2 regions of the Massilia scottii genome follow, and region 2 is predicted to be linked to the other one. Evidence: predicted binding sites of a transcription regulator. Region 2 holds the regulator's gene; the other holds the start of a gene.
What was found. Region 2 encodes LexA, which represses DNA repair genes until DNA is damaged. Its sites were predicted from a motif close to ACTGTATNNNNATACAGT; they were not measured.
Positions count from the first base shown of each region.

Region 1: the regulator LexA is predicted to act here: its motif matches at 4,035-4,052, upstream of recA (recombinase RecA).

Region 1 is NZ_JAVCWM010000003.1:337,082-342,311, forward strand. Features, by position in the region: gene RBA41_RS05730 (hypothetical protein) at 1-888, opposite strand, end outside; partial or broken gene RBA41_RS33430 (DUF6531 domain-containing protein) at 1,015-1,752, opposite strand; gene recX (recombination regulator RecX) at 2,424-2,879, opposite strand; gene recA (recombinase RecA) at 2,895-3,974, opposite strand; gene RBA41_RS05745 (response regulator) at 4,149-4,859, shown strand; gene RBA41_RS05750 (sensor histidine kinase) at 4,856-5,230, shown strand, end outside.
Region 2 is NZ_JAVCWM010000016.1:69,944-75,173, reverse strand. Features, by position in the region: gene priB (primosomal replication protein N) at 1-176, opposite strand, end outside; gene rpsF (30S ribosomal protein S6) at 218-622, opposite strand; gene RBA41_RS21710 (DUF29 domain-containing protein) at 761-1,207, opposite strand; gene RBA41_RS21705 (DUF29 domain-containing protein) at 1,237-1,707, opposite strand; gene lexA (transcriptional repressor LexA) at 1,840-2,475, shown strand; gene RBA41_RS21695 (tetratricopeptide repeat protein) at 2,510-3,235, opposite strand; gene RBA41_RS21690 (cystathionine gamma-synthase family protein) at 3,330-4,568, opposite strand; gene purF (amidophosphoribosyltransferase) at 4,572-5,230, opposite strand, start outside.

The DNA.
Region 1 (5,230 bases), on a different contig from region 2:
AATCTTGGTTGGCTTGGCAATGCCCTGCACATATTGTTTGCTAAAAGTTCGTACCGTAGTTGCGACATTTTCGGCAGGGCCAACGTAGTGAGTGACTGCCGCTGATGCATCTACGCCGTCGGTATAGGCGAGCGTTACCTTTTCGATGCCATCACCAAGTTGCGACGAGGTCGCGCGGCCGGCGCAGTCGTACGTCCAGCTGTTGTGGCGTTCGTCGTTTTCATCAACCAGGCCGGTCATCAAATCGCTAAACACCTCATGGCCGAAACCGTTGCCGATGACCGTCCAGGTGTTTTCGCAGATTTTTCCATCATTGATTTTGCTTGCTTCGTTGTAGAAATAGGTCTGGCTTTTTCCGTCCGGGTAAGTCACCTTGGTAAGATTGTCCATTGCACACGCCCGTGTCTTTTCATTGCCCGGAACGCAGCCACCTGACGGCCCATCGTATTCGTAAAGATAGGATTGCTTGGCCGGATCGATCATTTCGATAATCCGTTCCTTTGCGTCGTACTTAAACTGAAGCTGGCGGCCCCAATGGTTTGTCACACACAGCAAGCGGCCTGCGGGCAGAACGTCGCCGGTATGCGCATTCGCGCATGCAGGCGCGCTCGCCGGAAAACGGCTTACTGTCGTATCGTTGCTCACGCCGTCGCTATACGTCAGCTTTTGCGTCAATCCATTGCGCTCGGTGATCGAGAGAAGCAGCCCGGTGCTGCTGTCGAAACTTTCGGTGCGGTCGTTCTTGGCACTGTAAAGCGTGAACCCAGTTACGGTCAGATTATCCGGCGACATCACTGCCGTGAGCTTGTCGTCGACGCTTGGAGGGCTAGTGTAGCCGCCGGCCGTGTTGCTGCGAAAATTAAACCGCTTCCCGTCTGAATGCATCACCGCTACTTGAGCCGGAATTCGACTAACGCTATCGACTATGTCACTGCAGTCCCACTCACCAGAATAATACCGCCAGCACTTGTTTTCCACCTCTGCCCTACGAGGGTATACTGCTCGGATCGATTTGTTATACGAATGGGTCCACCTGCCCCCAAAGCCGTTTTTTGCATAGACAGTCGTTAAGCCAGTAGAACTATTATAAATCCGACCTAGCGTCAAATCGTTGGCGGATTTTGGAGGCTGGTAGTCGGTAATGACGTGCCACATATTGCCAGTTGCAGGCGTGATGGGTCTTCCGACGTCGCAATCGGGGCACTGTGGACCGACATTGCTGCCATTCGGGTCTGGGTGGTCCTTATAGGACCCACCGCGACACTCTGCAGCCGGACTAAAATAGCGCTCGCCGTTCGCTTCCGCGCATACGGAACGCTTGCGGTAGAAATTGACTCCTGTGCGCTCGTCCCGGGACACACATTTATCCCCCGAAATTCCGTCCCATCCTGCCAACCAGCTACGATGTTGCAAATAGGGGATCCCGGCAGTACTTTCATCCGTCCTCCAATCGCCATCCGGTCGGTCCCAGAAAACCGCACATTCGGCGGTTTGGAGAAAAATATCCATCCAAGAAGCCTTAGCCGCACCCTCATTTTCGTACCAAACCGCCGAGTATCCCTGATATTTATAAGGACCGATAGTGTCTCTATCTCCAGCGTGAGCGATAACGGGTAAACAGGCCAGGAATGCGGCAATAGATACGCATAACGTTCGACAGAGGGAGATGATGCGTGCGCAGACACGCACTCCCGCAAGAGATAAAGACATTTCATTCCTAAGAGCGTATTGACAGGGACGATATTGTCTCATAAACAACAGGAGAAGAATTACTTTTGGTAACTATATTTTACTATGAGGCATATTGTTGTTTTATTGCTACAAGTTGCTACGAGCGAGCAAGAGGCCCCGGCACGGTCTGCGAGTCGGGCCGTGCGTGAATCCGCCAAGCAATCTCGCCCATGGCGAGCCTGGCTTAGTCGCGTAACGCTACGACAGCTACGGGCCTGCAAGTGTCCACGCTCTTCCCACTGCACTGCCGATCAACGAGCGGTGCTATAAGCATCATGCGATGAGCCGCCGCACGCCCCGCACCAATCGAATGCATGCTCGCGTCGAACCGTGCTTATTTGCGAAAAATGGGGCGCGGCCGCGAAGTTGTTTGGAGTTGCTGCGAGCCAAAACAATCGAATGGACGCATAGCAGCGTGGGAAGGGATAGCAAATAGGCTGACTGGGCACACCACCTCATTTTTACCCGCAGAAACTACGGTGTAAATTAGGCGGACGGAATACAGTCTTTGCTCCAGAGCGGAAAAGCGTAGCGCCTTCCACCGTTGAGGAGTATGCCGGTGTAACACCTCCGGCATACGGCGAAAGGCGCTCCGCTTTTCCGCCCAAGGCAGCGGCGCCAGCGTTGCGGCGCACTTGCTCACGCTCGGGCGCCGGGGAGGCGGCAAGCGGAACAGCAAATCAGAGAATTACCTAGTCATCATCGGGATCGCGCCCCTGCATCGCCGCCCTGACCGCGCGTTGGGAAAACCCGCGCTGCATCAAAAACCGCATCTGCTTGTTGCGCTCGGCGGGATCGCTCGCCACCGTACCGAATTTGCGCTGCCACACTTCGCAGGCGCGCGCCGTCTCGCTGTCGGCCATTCCGGCTTTCAACTCTTGCAAGGCTTCGCCCTTGACCCCATGACTTTGCAGCTCGGCCATGATGCGGCTGTTGCCGAAGCGCGCGGAGCGGCGGTGAATCAGCGATTCGGAAAAGCGTTCCTGCGACAGCCAGTTGTTCTTTTCGAGGAAATCGAGCAGGGCGTCGACGTCGTCGCCCTCCTCCGCATGGCGCGCCAGCTTGCGCCCCAGTTCAAGCCGGCTGTGCTCGCGCATCGAGAGATAGCGCAGGGCACGGCCTTTCAGGCTCAGTTGGGGTGCTGCCATCGTTGCCGCCGCCGATTACTCGGGGACTGCTTTCAGCTTGGCGACCTTGACAGGCTCCTCGCCACCGACCGGCGGCAGCTCGCGCACGCCCAGGGCCACGCGCACCTTGTTTTCGATCTCGCGCGCCAGCGCCGGACGCTCCTTGAGGAAGATGCGCGCATTATCCTTACCCTGGCCGATACGTTCGCCGTTATAGCTGTACCAGGAACCCGACTTCTCGACGATCTTGTTATCCGCACCCAGATCCAAGATCTCGCCTTCGCGCGACGTGCCTTCGCCATACAGAATGTCGAAGTGCGCTTCCTTGAACGGTGGCGCGATCTTGTTCTTGACGACCTTGACCTTGGTTTCATTACCGATGACTTCGTCGCCGGACTTGATGGAACCGGTGCGGCGGATATCCAGGCGCACGGAAGCGTAGAACTTGAGCGCGTTACCACCGGTGGTGGTTTCCGGGCTGCCGAACATGACGCCGATCTTCATGCGGATCTGGTTGATGAAGATAACCAGGGTGTTGGTGCGGTTGATCGAACCGGTCAGCTTGCGCAGTGCCTGGGACATCAAACGTGCCTGCAGACCTGGCAGGGAATCGCCCATGTCGCCTTCGATCTCGGCGCGCGGGGTCAGGGCCGCCACCGAGTCGATCACGACCAGGTCGACGCTGCCCGAACGCACCAGCGCATCGGTGATTTCCAGTGCCTGTTCACCCGTGTCCGGCTGCGAAATGAGCAGTTCGGACAGGTTGATGCCCAGTTTTTGGGCGTAACCGACGTCAAGCGCGTGCTCGGCATCGATAAAGGCGCAGGTGCCGCCCAGTTTTTGCATTTGTGCGATGGTCTGCAGGGTCAGGGTGGTTTTACCCGACGATTCAGGACCGTAGATCTCGACCACGCGGCCGCGCGGCAAACCGCCCACGCCCAGCGCGATGTCGAGGCCGAGCGAACCGGTCGAGACGACCTGCACGTCTTCGACGGGCGCGTTGGCGTCCATGCGCATGACGGAGCCCTTGCCGAACTGCTTTTCAATCTGCGCGAGGGCAGCGGCCAGCGCCTTGCCTTTCTCGCCAGCATTTAATACGGTTTTTTTATCATCCATAATTTTCTTTCAGTCCAGAGAGTGGTCCAGATCCAGGGCAGAAGTCACGTCACAGACAACACTGTACAAATAAACAGTGGTTTATGCAAGCGGCACGCGACCCCGATTCAAAAAAATTCCCGGCGTTGCGCCAAATGAAACACAATAGCCCTAATTAGACGTTCCGGTGCCCTCATGCGTATTTTACTTGCCGAAGATGATAGCGTGCTTGCCGATGGATTGACGCGCTCTTTGCGCCAGTCCGGCTACGCCATCGATTGTGTGAAGAACGGGCAGGAAGCCGATACGGCCCTGTCCACCCAGGAGTTCGACCTGCTGATCCTCGACCTCGGCCTGCCCCGGCTGTCCGGGCTGGAAGTGCTGCGCCGCCTGCGCGCGCGCGCCTCGCTCCTGCCGGTGCTGATCCTCACCGCGGCCGACTCGATCGAACAGCGCGTCAATGGCCTCGACCTGGGCGCCGACGATTACATGGCCAAGCCGTTCGCCCTGTCCGAACTGGAAGCGCGCGTGCGCGCCCTGACCCGGCGCGGCGCCGGCGGCGGCGCGGCCGTGGTGCGCCATGGCCCGCTGGCCTACGACCAGGTCGGGCGCAGCGCCTATATCAACGACCAGATGCTCGACCTGTCGGCGCGCGAACTGGGCCTGCTGGAAATCCTGCTGGCGCGCGCCGGGCGCCTGGTGTCCAAGGAGCAGCTGGTCGACCACCTGTGCGAATGGGGCGAGGAAGTGTCCAACAACGCCATCGAAGTCTATGTGCACCGCCTGCGCAAGAAGATCGAGGTGGGCGGGGTGCGCATCGCCACCGTGCGCGGCCTGGGCTATTGCCTGGAAAAATACGCCGACGCCCCCCGCGCCAGCCTCGAGGCGGGCGTGGCATCGAAGTGAGCCTGCGCGAGGCCGCCCCGGCCGTGCCGGATGCGCCCGACGCCCTTTACGTGCCGCCCGGCGCCGAGCCGGACGAAAACATCCAGCATTCCCTGTTCGGCGAAATCCTCGACTGGATGCTGGCCCCGCTGCTGCTGCTGTGGCCGATGAGCATCGCCATCACCTACCTGGTGGCCAAGTCGATCGCCAACCAGCCCTTCGACCATGCGCTGGAAGACAGCATCACCGTGCTGGCCCAGCAGGTGCGCGAAGTCGACGGCAAGGTGCTCTCGCGCCTGCCCGGCAGCGCGCGCGACATGCTGCGCGCCGACGACGTCGACCAGGTGTATATCCAGATCATCGGCCCGCGCCGCGAGCACATCGATGGCGAC
Region 2 (5,230 bases):
CCTGAAATCTCGCCCGCGGCAAGCGCGGTGATTTCAAATTCGACCAACCTGGCTACCCCTGCTTCCATCTGCTGCGAACTGTGCATCAGTGTGGCGGTCACGATCGGCACGCCGGCCGGGGTATAGCGCAATACGTCGCGCTCGCAAATCAGGGCTACGAACTGGAGTTGATTCACCGAGGTGAGGTCAAGTCAGGTTCAGGGATCCCGGTCAACAATTACGCTGCTGCGGCTGGAGCTGGCGCTGGAGCGGCTGCAGGAGCAGGGGCTTCAGTGCGGTGGCTCTTGGCTGCGTCTTCACGTTGTACCGATTTCATCATCGGCGACGGCGCGGTTTCAGCCTTCTTCATCTTAACGGTGAGGTGACGCAGCACGGCATCATTGAATTTGAACGCGGTTTCGAGTTCCACGAGGGTCTCGTTGTCGCATTCGATGTTCAGGCAGATGTAGTGCGCTTTTGGCAGCTTCTGGATCGAGTAAGCCATCTGACGACGGCCCCAGTCTTCAACACGGTGAACCGAACCGCCGCGCGTGGTTACGCTGGCTTTGTAGCGTTCGATCATCGCCGGGACTTGCTCGCTTTGGTCCGGGTGGACGATAAAAACGATTTCATAATGACGCATGCATAACTCCTTAGGGACGTTTAAACAAATGCCCACCTCGGCGTCAAGACGAGTGTGGGAAGGGAAAGCCGGCGATTATAGCGTGAAATAGAGCAACAATCAAGGGCGCATTGAGAAAGCTGTGCGATTGCGCGTCGTTCATGGCACGAAGTCGTCGTCGAGCAGTTGGGCCGGGGTGTAGGGTGGCTCCGGCGGGAAAGCGCTTTTCGGTAGCCGGGTTTCGATGGCCGCGCTACGCACGGCGTGCGCATACTCTTGTCGTGCCATGCGCTCGACCGCCCTGCTCAGGCTGGGACTGCGCTCCAGCAGCCGAGCAATTGCGCGGCGCTGCTCGTTGATGGTCGCCAGCCAGCTCGTCGACTTGCGCCGCGGCTGATACTGGCACTTGAGCAGGCGCATGATCAGAACGTGCAGCCGGCTACACAATTCCCTTTGATTGCGGCCGACCATTTCCTCAAACTCCTCCACAAGGTGTTCGACATCAAGGTGTTCAAAGTCCCTGGCGCGCAACAGCCTCACCTGTTGATCGATCCATTGGATCAGATCATCGTCGTAGTCAGCAAGTGGCACCCCGAGTCGATCCATGACCCGCCTCCTCTACCCTGTATTTCAGTTCACGGCCCCTCATCCGGCGAGTACGACGGCACGAAGTCGTCGTCGAGCAGCTGCGCGGCACTGTAAGGTAGCGCAGCCGGGAAGATGGACTCCGGCAGGCGTGTTTCCCAAGCGGCACGCCGGCGCGCTTCGGCATAGCGCCGCGCTGCTAGTTCGGGTATGTCGGCAACCAGACTGGGACTGTCGGCAATCAGCAATTCCACGCCAAAACGGGCGTCGTTCAGCTTGATGCACCAGTGCCGTGGCTTGTACCGTGGCCGCAACTGCAAACTGAGCAAGTACGCAGTGATATATTCAAGGTGCCCCTCGAGCTCACTCCGGTCGGCACGCACTGCGCCTTCAAGCTCGTCGATGAGGTTGTCGACATCAAGTAGCTCGAACTTTCCCATACGCAGCAACTCCGCCTGATCCTCAAGCCACAGCACAAAATCTTCCTCATAACCCACCCTTGGAACCTCAAGCCGATCCATGACTCACCTCCTCTGCTACTTGTTGGACAGCGCCCATCGCAAATAATTCGCCTGTTCGGCTAATTAACCCTTGCATTGCGCGAAATACTGTACAAAAATACAGTCTGTCCATATACACAGTCCCGCATACCGATGATCAAGCTCACTCCAAGGCAAGAACAAATCCTCAACCTGATCAAGGATGCGATCGAGAACACGGGCTTTCCTCCTACCCGTGCCGAGATCGCCAATGAACTGGGCTTCAAGTCGGCCAACGCGGCCGAAGAGCATCTGCAGGCGCTCGCGCGCAAGGGCGCCATCGAAATTTCGCCCGGCACCTCGCGCGGCATCCGCCTGATCGGCGCCAGCGTCGACGCCATTGCCATGCCGCCGCCGAACCTGCTCATGTCGCTGCCGCTGGTCGGGCGCGTGGCCGCCGGTTCGCCCATCCTCGCGCAGGAGCATGTGGAAGCGACCTACAGCGTGGACCCGGCGATGTTTTCGTCGCGTCCCGATTTCCTGCTCAAGGTGCGTGGGTGGTCGATGCGCGACGCCGGCATCATGGATGGCGACCTGCTGGCCGTCAAAAAGGTCGACAGCGCCAAGAATGGCCAGATCGTGGTGGCCCGCATCGGTGACGATGTCACCGTCAAGCGCTACAAAAAGACCGGCTCGCTGATCGAACTGCTGCCGGAAAATCCGGACTTCAAGGTGATCCACGTCGATCCCGCAACCGACGAGTTCGCGCTTGAAGGCCTGGCGGTAGGGTTGATGCGCAGCTGGAACTGAGCGTGCGGGCGCGGTTCCACTGCGCCCTTGCCGCCTAGTCGCCCTTGCGCGGCGCTGTCGCCGCCGCTTCGGTGACGATGCGGTTGTGTTCCTTGATGTAGGCGTCGGTGGCGGCACGCCACGCGCCGAAGTCGGCCAGCACCAGCTTGGCCGAGACCTTGGCGTTTTCGGCGATGCCCGCATACACGCCTTCCAGATACACGCGCGACTGCTCGGTTTCTTCCTTGGTCAGCAGGTCGGCCACATCCTTGGGAATGCGCTTGGTCAGCGGGCTGGCCTCGTTCAGGTTGCGCACGAAGCCGTTGTAGCAATCCTGCCAGGCCGCGACCTTGGCCGACACGCTCTCGATTTCTTCGTTCTGCTTCGACATGGCCGGAATGCGCGGCGCCGGGCAACGGAACTGGCCCGTTGTCAGGTCGGCGCCATCGTATTTGCCGATCCAGTAATCCAGGTCGGCACGGCGCGCATCGCGCTTTTTCATCATCTCCAGCGAGCCGGCCGCAGTCTTGTTACCCTTGGCGGCGGACTTCTTGAACCAGGCTTCGGCCTTGGCCAGGTCGACCGTGCCGGCCTCGCCGTAAAAATACATCTCGCCCATGTGCAGCTGGGCTTCGGCGTTGCCGGCGTTGGCCAGCTTGGTGTACAGCTGCAGCGCTTGCGGATAAGCCTTTTTCGCGAACAGGGCGTTGGCGTTGGCCAGCTCGTCCGCGTGCGCCACGCCGGCGAGCATCAAGCCCAGGCAGAACAGGTATTTCTTCATCGCGTGTAGGACCTTGTATTTGTACGAACCATGTGGACAAACCCGCATCGTCACCAGATGACATGACAGGGCGGCGCGCGCCGTCCTGCCCCGTTCAATCCAGCGCGGAGCGGAAGTCGTCGAGCAAGTCAGCCGTGTCTTCGATGCCGACCGACACCCGGATCAGCGATTCGGCGATGCCCATGCTGGCGCGCCGCTCGGCGCCCATCTCGTAGAAGATGGTGTGCGAGACGGGAATGACCAGGGTGCGCGTATCGCCCAGGTTACTGGCGGAGATACCGAGCTTGAGGCGATTGAGGTAATCGAAGCAATCGATGCCGTCTTTCAGTTCAAAGCTCAACAGCGAACCGTAAGCCTTGAACAGATCGCTCGCCAGCGCGTGCTGCGGATGCGATGCCAGGCCCGGGTAATACACCGCCGCCACGCGCGCGTCGGCTTCGAGCATGCGCCCGACTGCCAGCGCATTGGCCGAAGCGCGCTCCATGCGCAGCGCCAGCGTTTCCGCCCCCACCGCGATGTGGTGAGCCGCTTCCGGCGCCAGCGAGGCGCCGAAGTCGCGCAGGGCCTTGGCGCGCAACTGCGCCATGCCCCACTGCGCCGGCGCATTGCGCTTGTAGTTGGCCGCAATGTTCGGGAACGCGCTCCAGTCGTATTCGCCGGTATCGGTCAGGCTGCCGCCAAGCGCATTGCCGTGGCCTCCGATCGACTTGGTCAGCGCATTGACCACCAGCCCCGCACCGACCGTTTTAGGCCGGAACAGGTAGGGCGACGTCATGGTGTTATCGACCACGAACAGAATGCCGCGTTCCCTGCACAGCCGGCCGATGCGCGCCAGGTCCGCCACCTGCGTGCGCGGGTTGGCGATGGTTTCGACGAACACCAGGCGCGTGGCCGGCGTGAGCGCGGCTTCGACGTTGGCCACGTCGGTCGCATCGGCAAACGCCACCTCGACGCCCTGCCCGGCCGCCGTTTGCCACAGGCTGTTGGTGTTCCCGAACAAGAACGACGACGACACAATGTGGTCGCCGGCGCGCAGCAGCGCCTGGAACACGGCGCCGATGGCCCCCATCCCGGTCGCAAAGCACAAGGTCGATACGCCGTCTTCCATCTGCGTGATCTTGTCTTCGAGCGCGGAGATGGTCGGATTGCCCTGGCGGCCGTAGCGAAAGCCCGGCTCCTTCCCCTGGAACACCGACGCCAGCTGGCGCGCGTCGTTGTAGCCGAAGGTCACCGAGGTGTGAATCGGCTTGTGCAGCGACCCATGCTCGATCGGCTTTTGCCGGTCGTTGTGCAGGATGGTCGTGGTGAAGCCGTAGCTTTTCTTCTCGCTCATCAGTTACTCGGCGGTCGCCAGGTTCAGGTTCAGCTGGGTGCGCGCCGCATCTTCGGCCGGTGCGGCTTTCGGATTGTGGCGCGCGAATTCCAGCCGGTCCAGATACGCGGGCGTGACGTCGCCAGTCACGTACACGCCGTCGAAGCAGGATGCCTCGAAGCTGGTCAACGCCGGGTTCACGTCCGAGATCGCGCGCTTGAGCGCATCGACGTCCTGGTACACCAGGGCGTCGGCCGTGATCTCGCGGCAGACTTCCTCGGTGCTGCGGCCGTAGGCGATCAGTTCATCGCGGGTCGGCATGTCGATGCCGTACACGTTCGGGAACAGCACCGGAGGCGCGGCCGACGCGAAGAACACGTTGCGCGCGCCCGCTTCACGCGCCATCTGCACGATTTCCTGGCTGGTGGTGCCGCGCACGATCGAGTCGTCGACCAGCAGCACGTTCTTGCCCTTGAATTCGGAACCGATCGCGTTCAGTTTCTGGCGTACCGACTTGCGGCGGATCGCCTGGCCCGGCATCAGGAAGGTGCGGCCGATGTAGCGGTTCTTGATGAAGCCTTCGCGGTACTCGACACCGAGTTTGAGCGCCAGCTGGATCGCGGCAGGACGCGAGGAATCGGGAATCGGCATGACCACGTCGATCTCGCCCGACTTGAACTCCT